3 regions of the Desulfovibrio inopinatus DSM 10711 genome follow, and region 1 is predicted to be linked to each of the others. Evidence: predicted binding sites of a transcription regulator. Region 1 holds the regulator's gene; each other region holds the start of a gene.
The links. The regulator sigma-54, encoded in region 1, starts transcription at its own class of promoters, with help from an activator protein. The targets are predictions, from matches to a motif close to CTGGCACGGNNNNTGCTT.

Region 1 (3,284 bases):
GATCGATAGAATCAAGTTTGCCGTGAGGAATGGCGACACCGTCACCAATCCCTGTGGTGCCAAGGCTTTCGCGTTCAAGCAAAACACGGCGTGCCCGTTCCAAATCGAGATCGGGCCATCGAGTCTTGAGCGGCCCAACCAATTCCGCCAGCACTTCGCTCTTCGTCTGCGCCTTGATATCTTGAAGAAGCAGATCTTTGTCCAAAAAGTCTACCAGTTGCATCTACGCTTCCACTCCAGGGTCGATCAGGCCGAAATCTCCGCTTTTACGGCGATAAACGACATTGATACGCTCAGTTTCTGAATTGAAGAATACGAGAAATTCATACTTGAGCGTATCGAGTTGCATTGCAGCTTCATCCACGCTCATAGGCTTCGGACTATAATTATCGATCGCAACGATTTGGCGTTCGCTTTTCCCAACTTGATCGTCATCATAGCTAAAAAAATGAGTCCGGACCGACGCCAATCGCTCACCCCGACGTCTCTCCTTCAATTTCTCATTAATTTTACGAAGCTGGGCTTCCAACTTATCATGTACCAAATCCAAGGTAGCATACATGTCCTCGGACTCATGGTAGGCTGAAATATGTGTACGATCCGTCGTAAAGACAACATCGGCCATCTGACGGGTCTTTTCGACACCAAGATTAACCTGCAGGTCGGCATTGTCCGTATTAACCACATACTTATCAAGCTTTTCAAACCGCTTCGCAGCGTAATCGCGCAATTGTTCAGACGGCTCGAAATTCTTGAAGGTAAAACTGATGTTCATACATCCTCCACAAATGTCCTGCGAATTCAACTCAAGGTCAAAAAATTTGGCGACGTTTAGATGACGATGGAATATTCATGGCTGTACGATATTTTGCCACCGTCCGGCGCGCAATATTGATATTGAGCGTTTCCTTCAAAATGTCCGCAATGGCATCGTCGCTCATGGGCTTCTTGGGGTCTTCATTGGCAATAAGCTGTTTGATGGATGCTTTGACAGACTCCGAGCCAACCGAACCACCATCATCAAGGCCTAGCGCACTATTGAAGAAAAATTTCAACTCGAAAATGCCGTGTGGCGTCGCGACGTACTTGCTTGTCGTGATTCGGCTAACCGTCGATTCATGCATGCTGATGTCATCGGCAACGTCTTTCAGAATCAGAGGCCGAATTTTTCCGACGCCCTCTTCGAAAAACTCCCGTTGAAATTTCACGATGCTTTCCAACACCTTATATAACGTACGCTGTCGCTGGTAGAGACTTTTCATGAGCCACATGGCAGAACGCATTTTGTCCTGGAGGTAATCTTTATCTCCTCCGGATCGCGCATTTTCGTCATACATGGAGCTGAGTTGAAGTTTCGGCAAGCCCTCTTCGTTCAACAAAATAACAAATTCATCATCGTATTTATAGACGAAAGCGTCAGGGCTCACATAGATAGGATCGCCCGACCCAAAACTTGCGCCTGGATACGGGTCGAGTGATTGAATGATATCGAGATATTCTTTGACATCATCCATCGTTATCTTGAACTTCTTTGTGAGCGGCTTATACCGTCGCTTTTCCAGGTCTTCGAGGTGTTCGCTGACGAGTTCCAGCAGAACAGGGTCGTCATACTCCAACACTTCGAGCTGAACGAGCAGGCATTCTTTCGGACTCCGTGCAGCAACACCGATAGGATCCATACGCTGAATTCGGTGCAAAACCCGCTCTACCTCGTCTTCCGCTGCATGGGCCATATCGGCAATATCCTTGATGGTCGCCTGCAGATAGCCGGCCGAATCAAGGTTGCCCATAACGACGTCTGCGATAGCAAGCTCATGGTCGGTTAGGTTGGATAACCGTAACTGCCAGCTTAAATGCCCCTCCAGTGACGTCTTGGCCGACAATCGGGCTTCAAACGACATGCCTTCTTCGGGAGTCTCGAATTCCCGCATCGTCGCCTGTTTGCCTGTGCTGGAGAAATCGCCGAGATAATCGTCCCACTCCGCGTTCTTCAGAAGCTCTTTTTCCATCGCGCCATCTGTGGTATTGGCGTCAATGGTACGCTCGTCGCGTGCGGCTCTTTCAATCTTTTCCTCTTCGGCCGCTTCTTCCAGGAGAGGATTCTCCAACATCTCAGTCTGCACAGTCTCAAGGAGTTCCACACGTGAAAGCTGCAATAATTTGATCGCCTGCTGTAATTGCGGCGTCATAACAAGTTGCTGGGACAGCTTGAGTTGTTGTCTGAGTTCGAGTGCCATAATCCGTCTTGGTTTTCATATTCTCGCGCAGGACAGCATGCGACAACACGCGCACACCATCCTCTACGCTGGGAGAGTCTTCATAGCAAAAAAGATGCCTTGAAGCTAGTACTCCCCTTCATCAATCCTGTCGAGCCTTGAGTGATGATTATGCCGACCAGTGTCGCCACATCGGTTCCCATCGATTCTGTGCATCAAGAATGAAACGAATAGCATCTCGTACGGCGCCATCTCCTCCTCGTCGTGTCGTGATCCACGCAGCCATCTCAAGGATTTCAGGTTGTGCATTCGGAACGCTCATCGGCAGGCCGACGCGCTTGAGGATGCTCGCATCAATCCAGTCATCACCGAGAAATGCCACCTGGGAAAAGTCCAATCCTCGCTGTTCCAAAATGCCTTCAAGAATTGGTAATTTGTGAAGGTGCCCGCCGTGATATTCCGTGATGCCAAGTTCTTCCATGCGTTTGACGACCGGAGTACTCCGCAATCCACTGATAACAGCCATATCCAAGCCGGCGGCCTGAGCAATTTTAATGCCCAGACCGTCCTGCACGTTAAAGCGGCGGCCAACGGTTCCACCCTGCGAATCATAGTATACGCCACCGTCGGTCAAGACACCATCGACATCCATGACAAACAGTTTCACGCGCTTGGCTGCCAACTTTGGGTCAATCACTTTGGGTCCATCGCTCATGCCGTTGCTCCCAAGCGCACCCCAAGCTCACCACATGCATTGGCCTTACCCATGATACACCTTGGCGGCTTTGACGAAATCGCGAAACAACGGGTGTGGATTCATGGGGCGGCTTTTAAACTCCGGATGGAACTGACTGCCGACAAACCAGGGATGGTCAGCCAATTCGATGACTTCAACAAGCTCTTCGTCCGGGGACACCCCACTGAACACGATGCCTGCTTTTTCGAGTTCGTCGTAGTAGGCTTTATTAAATTCGAAACGATGCCGATGGCGTTCCGAAATTTCTTCAACGCCGTACGCTTCGTACGCCTTTGTTCCAGTTCGAACCTTGCATGGATAGGCGCCGAGCC
Region 2 (3,284 bases), on a different contig from region 1:
TCGGTCTTGTCGCCGATGATCTTGATGGCCTGCTTGTTCGCGCCAACGGTTCCGTCGGAACCCAGGCCCCAGAACTTGCACTGAATGGCACCGGCCGGGGTGGTATCGGCGAAATCGGCATCAATGGGCAACGAGGAGTTTGTCACGTCGTCGACGATACCGACGGTGAAATGATTCTTCGGTGCATCGGCATCCATGTTGGCAAAAACAGCGGCTACCATGGCCGGGTTGAACTCTTTGGAGCCAAGGCCGTAGCGGCCGGCAAGGAGCTTCACCGAGCGGCCGGCTTCAAGGCAGGCCGAGGCAACGTCGAGGTACAAGGGATCGCCAGCGGCGCCGGGTTCTTTCGTGCGATCGAGCACCGTGACAACCTTGGCCGACGCGGGGATGGCGGCGAGAACGGCTTCGTTGACGAAAGGACGGTACAACCGCACTTTAACCAAACCGACTTTTTCGCCCTTGGCCACCAGCGCATTGACGACTTCTTCAATGGTTTCACAACCGGAGCCCATAGCGATGATCACGCGTTCAGCGTCGGCAGCACCAACATAGTCGAACAAATTGTATTCACGACCAGTCAGTTCGGCGACCTGCTTCATCACCTCGGAGACGATGCCGGGCACGGCGTTGTAATACGAATTGGCAGCTTCGCGACCTTGGAAGTAAATATCGGGGTTTTGCGCCGTACCGCGAATATTCGGATGTTCCGGATTCATTGAGCGGGTACGGAATTTGGCCAAGGCGTCTTTATCGACAAGTGCGGCCATATCATCATAGTCGGAGACTTCAATCTTTTGGATCTCGTGAGACGTACGGAATCCATCAAAGAAATGCACGAAGGGCAGGCTTGCTTTCAGCGTGGCCAAATGCGCAACAAGCGCCATATCGTGGGCTTCTTGCACCGAAGCCGACGCGAGCAAGGCAAAACCAGTCTGGCGAGCAGCCATGACGTCGGCATGGTCACCGAAGATCGACAGGGCATGCGCAGCCAGAGCGCGAGCCGAAACATGAAAAACCGCGGGAAGCAATTCACCGGCGATTTTGTACATATTGGGGATCATGAGGAGCAGGCCCTGAGAGGCCGTGAAGGTCGTGGTCAACGATCCGGCAGCCAGAGAACCGTGAACGGCACCGGCGGCACCGGCTTCAGACTGGAGTTCGCGAACAAGCAGTTTTTCACCAAAAATGTTCTCGCGGCCGGCGGCGGCCCAGTCGTCACAAACTTCGCCCATAGTCGAGGACGGAGTGATGGGATAAATAGCGGCAACTTCGCTCATGGCGTAGGCCACATATGAGGTGGCGGTGTTGCCGTCGACTGTCATCGTCTTCTTGGACACGAAATCCTCCTTCGAGATATCGTCAGTGTTTCCACATAAACCTCGGCCTGCCGTCAGGGACGCGTATGAAACGACGACAAACCGAGGTAAACTGCCAGGGCAGGGGTGTGGGTACGTGGGTAGCCTGCGTGCTGAGGCTATGGGGGCAACCCCGGCAGTGATGCACATAAGGCAAGACCCGTGCCAGGAAGGTGATTCGAGAGTCAAAATGAATAATTCTAATTAATTATGATTGATTGGTCGGTCAACTGCGTAAGGCTTTGAGAAAATTAAGAATCAGAAAAAACAGAGCAGAGTCTTAAATTCTGGAAAATCAGAATAAAGAGAGGGAAGTTTTCTGGTTTTTTGGAATCGGTTCAAACGTGAAAGCCATGAATCGCCTTCACAATCATTTGTCGTTGACCTCTAAAACTCTTTTTAGAATTGCTTCTGCCCTCGGGACAGTTTCAGTACAACAAACGCCTCAAGCCAATGAGGCATTTACACGACACTCCTTCAGGAAGAGCTCAACAGTGTCTAACTCTAACTGAATATTCCATTCTCCTCTGACACCTTCTCAATATCTGCGATGCCATTCAGGTTCGGCACACGCCGCCGTGAAGCTGACTAACGCAAAAGAAAGCGTTCCATTCATTTTTTCATAGAACAACCTCAAAATGTTCCATATTCAACCTCTTCATCATCTTGAAATGGGTCGATCGGGAGTGGGGTCTTTTTATTTTGCTGATGTTGTTGATGGAGTTTCTTGCAAAGAGCGTATGTTCTTTGGGCTGAAGCGGTAAACCCCATAAGAGAAAATCTGAGAAATATCGGATTGAGCTTGGTATGTATTTTAAAGAAAATCGATCTCCCATAAACCATGTCTTGGAGAAGACCTTGCGGATTGGAAAATTTCTGGAATGCTATTTCATAGAGCCCGGTATTGCTGAAAAGATTAAGAACATACCTGAATTTATGTATTCGTCTTTCATCAACTCTCCCTTCAGCTATCAAATTCTCTTTTGATGTATTTCTTTCACCGCCATACCTCCCGAGAATACTCATATACTGAATACTACAATTGCGTGGTGATCTCCACAGGTAAAGCGTTTCCCCGTAAGCACATTGCTGACATGGAGTTGATGCAACAGCCATAACTTCCTTTTCAGTATCTAAAATAAAAGATTTCCACGCCTTACTCGATTTAAGCTGTGAAGTCGTATTCTCTGCAAGACCTTGAACGGAAAAGCTGAGAAAAATCAGAATGAAGAAACAGTATCTGATAAGCATACGCCCCTCTTTGAATAAAGCTGTCTCCGTTACGAAAATACAAATCTATGAAAGATTACAATAAAATGACACTCCTTGAGGAAAAGGCATGCGAATTCCATCAATATGGGGATACTTTTTCTCTGTAGCACGAATTTCGATTGGTATACAAGAGATGGTAAAGAAAAAGCAGTGAATCTCAACTTGATTTCAATTGGATCGACTCTTTCTCACCGTCATCAAGGCCTGTGGAGGCCACAAATTATCGATACGTTCATGAACGCAATCTTCCGCTTCTGAAATGAATTGAATGCTCTTTTCGAGCACTCAGTAAAGAGTGTTCTCCTATACCATGCAATACATACTAATGAAGTACACATTGACACGTTCCCATCAATATGGATGTTCTTTTTCAAAAATAAAATTAATGCAGAACAAATACAGCAAGGTGTCAATCTCAGATGGCTCAATTTTAAAATGATACTCTAAATAGTCATGAATTTTCATTAAATTATGGAACATGACCAGCCTTCGTTTAATATATTACAAAAATGAACACAACGCCCGCAGCGCTTCCTGATGATTCAAAAACACAAAGCATACACTAAAAAATAACACTTAAATACAAACATTTAAACTAACACCATTACATTTACAACAGATACCAACTTGACATTCACCATGCCACAAAATACTTTT
Region 3 (3,284 bases), on a different contig from region 1:
ATTTCAGGGAAACCGGTCACATCACTGACCGAGATGACGTTCAATCCGGCGTCGAGCATTTTTTTCCGGGTTCCTCCGGTGGAAACCAACTCAACACCGTTGTCTTGGAGATAACCGGCAAATTCAACTAAGCCGGTTTTGTCGGTGACGCTCAAAAGAGCGCGTTTGATAGGCAAAAATTCCATGGATGCCTCGCTTTTTCACGAGGCGATGCCAGATTCATGACGGCTTGGCAAGCCCCCAGCGCATCCTTGCGCACATCCACAGGGCCGGTCCTTGGCACAATTACATCATTTCCCCGTTTTATTTTGATTCTTGGCCTGCTTGCATCCGCCCTGCATGTCAGGCCAAGAATCAAATGGGGAGGGGATATGTGATCGACGCTGTCTGTTATGCAGCGTCGGCTGCAACGTATTGCATCAACTCCGTCGCGGCAGCATGGCCGGGTTCGTTTTCAAGAATGTATTCAAGTTGTTGGCAGGCTTCTTCGACTTCGCCCAAGCTCACCAAACAACCGGCCAGCGAGAAACGAATGTCATTTTGAAGCGGATCATTCTGCAGGCAATCGCGCAGATGCGGAATGATACGTTCCAGGTTATTGTCCATATGTCCCAAACGGACCAGGCCGAACAGGGCAACATGATTTTCCGGATTCAACGTAACTGCCCGGGAAAAATTAATATAGGCTTCATCAAGGCGTCCGCTTTCAAGCTCAATCAAAGCCATGCCAGCAAGGGCGCGGTCATTTTCTTCGATCTTGCTTGCCTTCACGTACAGGGCATATGCCTTATCCAAGTCGCCAAGCTGCACGGCAATAGTAGCAAGCCCGAGATATGGTTCAGCATGAACACCGTTACTGGCCACGGCCTTCTTGTAGTATTCTTCAGCCTTGTCCATTTCGCCCATGAAAAGATAGCATTCGCCGAGTTCTTTATTGATTTCGTAATCGAGATGACCGCTCATAATATAACCCCTGTGTTGCTAAAGATGCTCCCGGAGTATCTTCACCAGGCTTTGGCATCTTTACTAATCCCTTGCCATGTACCGGGAAAAAATTCTCATCCCGGGTCCCCTTCCATTAACACGCATCCCTTATAAGGTTTCTGCAGGCTCCACCGAACGGTTCCAACGCAGAGGGCGGAAGGAATACGCAGTTGCCTAGCTTCAAGCAGAAAGCGTGCCATCCCCAAAGAAAAACACCACATCGAGAAAAAAACATGTTCTTCGGTCTCTATTTATACAACAATAACAAGAGATTAAAAGAACACCCCTCTCAGATTTCCCACCAATTTTTTGTTCTCTCTCCCGGCAGGACTTGCCGCCAGACCGCCAATGCGCCGACCTTCTCCAGAAGAGGAAAGCGTCAATACAACAACGCTGCCACCTCTCCCCTTTTTATCAATATTAAAAATTAATACTATTATATCAATCAATTATACAGAATGGTACACAAGTTGCTTTATACCAGCCAACCTGCCTCTCACGCTCACATCCAGCCGGCAGGGAATGAAGAAACTTCCAGGAGCTACGACATGAAAACTTTTTTTCCTTCGGAAATCGGCCTGACAAGCAAGGTTCTCGACATCCGACTTGATCGTCAAAACATTGTCATGTCCAACCTGGCCAATGCGGACATCCCCCAATACAAAGCCCGCCGTATCGAGTTCGAAGAAGAGCTTCAATCAGCTCTGGGTCGAGATGCTCGCGGCAAAATGACACAGACGACCAAAGAACACATGCCCTCCGTGTTCAACCCGAACACGTTTGAAGGCGAATTCGAAGAGAAATGGAAACCCAGAGCTGTTGCCGGTGCCGATGCCGTGGATCTGGACAAAGAAATGACCATCATGGCGAAAAACACCTTGATGTACGATGCACTGACTCAGGTGATCAAAAAGAACTTCGAAGGCATGAAAAACGTCATTCAGTCTGGCAGCAGATAAGGAAGGGTAAGCATTATGGATTTCATGACAGCACTCGATATCGGCGGATCGTCACTGTCTGCTCAGCGCACAGCCCTGAACGTGACGTCGATGAACCTGGCCAATGCCAAAACAACCCGCACGCTGCAGGGTGGGCCATACCAACGTAAGACGGTGGTCTTCGAATCGACCCCTGTTGATACCCCGTTCTCTTCCGCCATGCAGACTGCCATGGATCGTGACACTCACGGAGTCAAAGTTCTCGGCATTGTCAACGACGACCGGCCATTTCGCATGCAGTACGAACCGGGGCATCCTGACGCCGATGAAAACGGCTATGTGGCCTACCCCGACATCAACGTCATCGAAGAAATGGCCAATCTTATCAATGTTTCTCGCAACTACGAAGCCAGTGTAACGAGCATCCAGTCGGTTAAACAGATGTTCAGCAAGGCTCTTGCAATCGGTCGTTAACCAACGAAAGAAAAGGGAGAACCTCCATGCCCATCTCGTCCACCGCACTCAATGCCTACAAGGCTGCTATGTCCCAGGCCCGCAGTATCGAAAATAAAGTCGATAGAAGTCTGGCAACAACGCCTGCTCCTCGGGAATCATTTTCCCAAACGCTCCAGAATTCGCTCACGAACGTGAACGATCTCCAGTCGAACAAAGCTAACATGATCGAAGCGTTTGCCTCCGGGGAAAAACAGAACGTGCATGAGCTCATGATCAGTCTGCAAAAAGCCAGCCTGGCCATGGAAATGACGACAGCTGTCCGTAACAAGGCTCTTGAGGGATACAAAGAACTCGTCAAAATGCAGTTCTAGGTCCATATATCACTAACGATTTGAACGCCGGAGATTATCCATGCCTTCCTACCTTGCACAGACCTGGGAAAAGGTTGCCCGCTTTTGGTCCGATCGTACCATGGCCCAACGAGTTCTGGTCGCTGGCTTGGCCACCTCGGTCATTCTTGCCTTTTTCGTCATGGTCTACTTTCTCAATCAGACCGACTATAAAGTATTGTATTCCAATCTCGGTCCTGAGGACGCAGCCAAGGTTGTGGAAGCGCTCAAGGCGGACAAAATCAACTTTAAATTGGAAAATGGCGGTACCACTGTCCTTGTTCCGGCCGACATCGTCTATGAAAAGCGTCTTCAAATTGCCGGAGAAGGCAATCTCGTCGGCAGCGGTATCGGATACGAAATTTTCGATGAATTGAAAGTTGGTCAAACCGACTTTGTACAGCACATCAACTACCAGCGCGCTCTGCAAGGCGAGTTGGCACGAACCATCTCAGAATTTCCTGAAGTCGAAAAAGCGCGTATTCACTTGGTTTTACCGAGTAAAAGCCTGTTCATC

Region 2: nifJ (pyruvate:ferredoxin (flavodoxin) oxidoreductase) is a predicted target of sigma-54. The motif match lies at 1,507-1,524, and genes of this name have one in related genera.
Region 3: flgB (flagellar basal body rod protein FlgB) is a predicted target of sigma-54. The motif match lies at 1,443-1,460, and genes of this name have one in related genera.

The regions. Positions count from the first base shown of each region.
Region 1 covers NZ_AUBP01000026.1:17,860-21,143, forward strand. Annotated here, with positions in the region: gene G451_RS0115455 (PTS sugar transporter subunit IIA) at 1-223, opposite strand, end outside; gene hpf (ribosome hibernation-promoting factor, HPF/YfiA family) at 224-775, opposite strand; gene rpoN (RNA polymerase factor sigma-54) at 813-2,237, opposite strand; gene G451_RS0115470 (KdsC family phosphatase) at 2,386-2,931, opposite strand; gene G451_RS0115475 (CTP synthase) at 2,977-3,284, opposite strand, start outside.
Region 2 covers NZ_AUBP01000020.1:45,100-48,383, reverse strand. Annotated here, with positions in the region: gene nifJ (pyruvate:ferredoxin (flavodoxin) oxidoreductase) at 1-1,337, opposite strand, end outside; gene G451_RS0112615 (hypothetical protein) at 1,989-2,606, opposite strand.
Region 3 covers NZ_AUBP01000017.1:141,380-144,663, reverse strand. Annotated here, with positions in the region: gene G451_RS0112235 (IMP cyclohydrolase) at 1-185, opposite strand, end outside; gene G451_RS0112230 (tetratricopeptide repeat protein) at 391-963, opposite strand; gene flgB (flagellar basal body rod protein FlgB) at 1,533-1,943, shown strand; gene flgC (flagellar basal body rod protein FlgC) at 1,959-2,396, shown strand; gene fliE (flagellar hook-basal body complex protein FliE) at 2,423-2,749, shown strand; gene fliF (flagellar basal-body MS-ring/collar protein FliF) at 2,790-3,284, shown strand, end outside.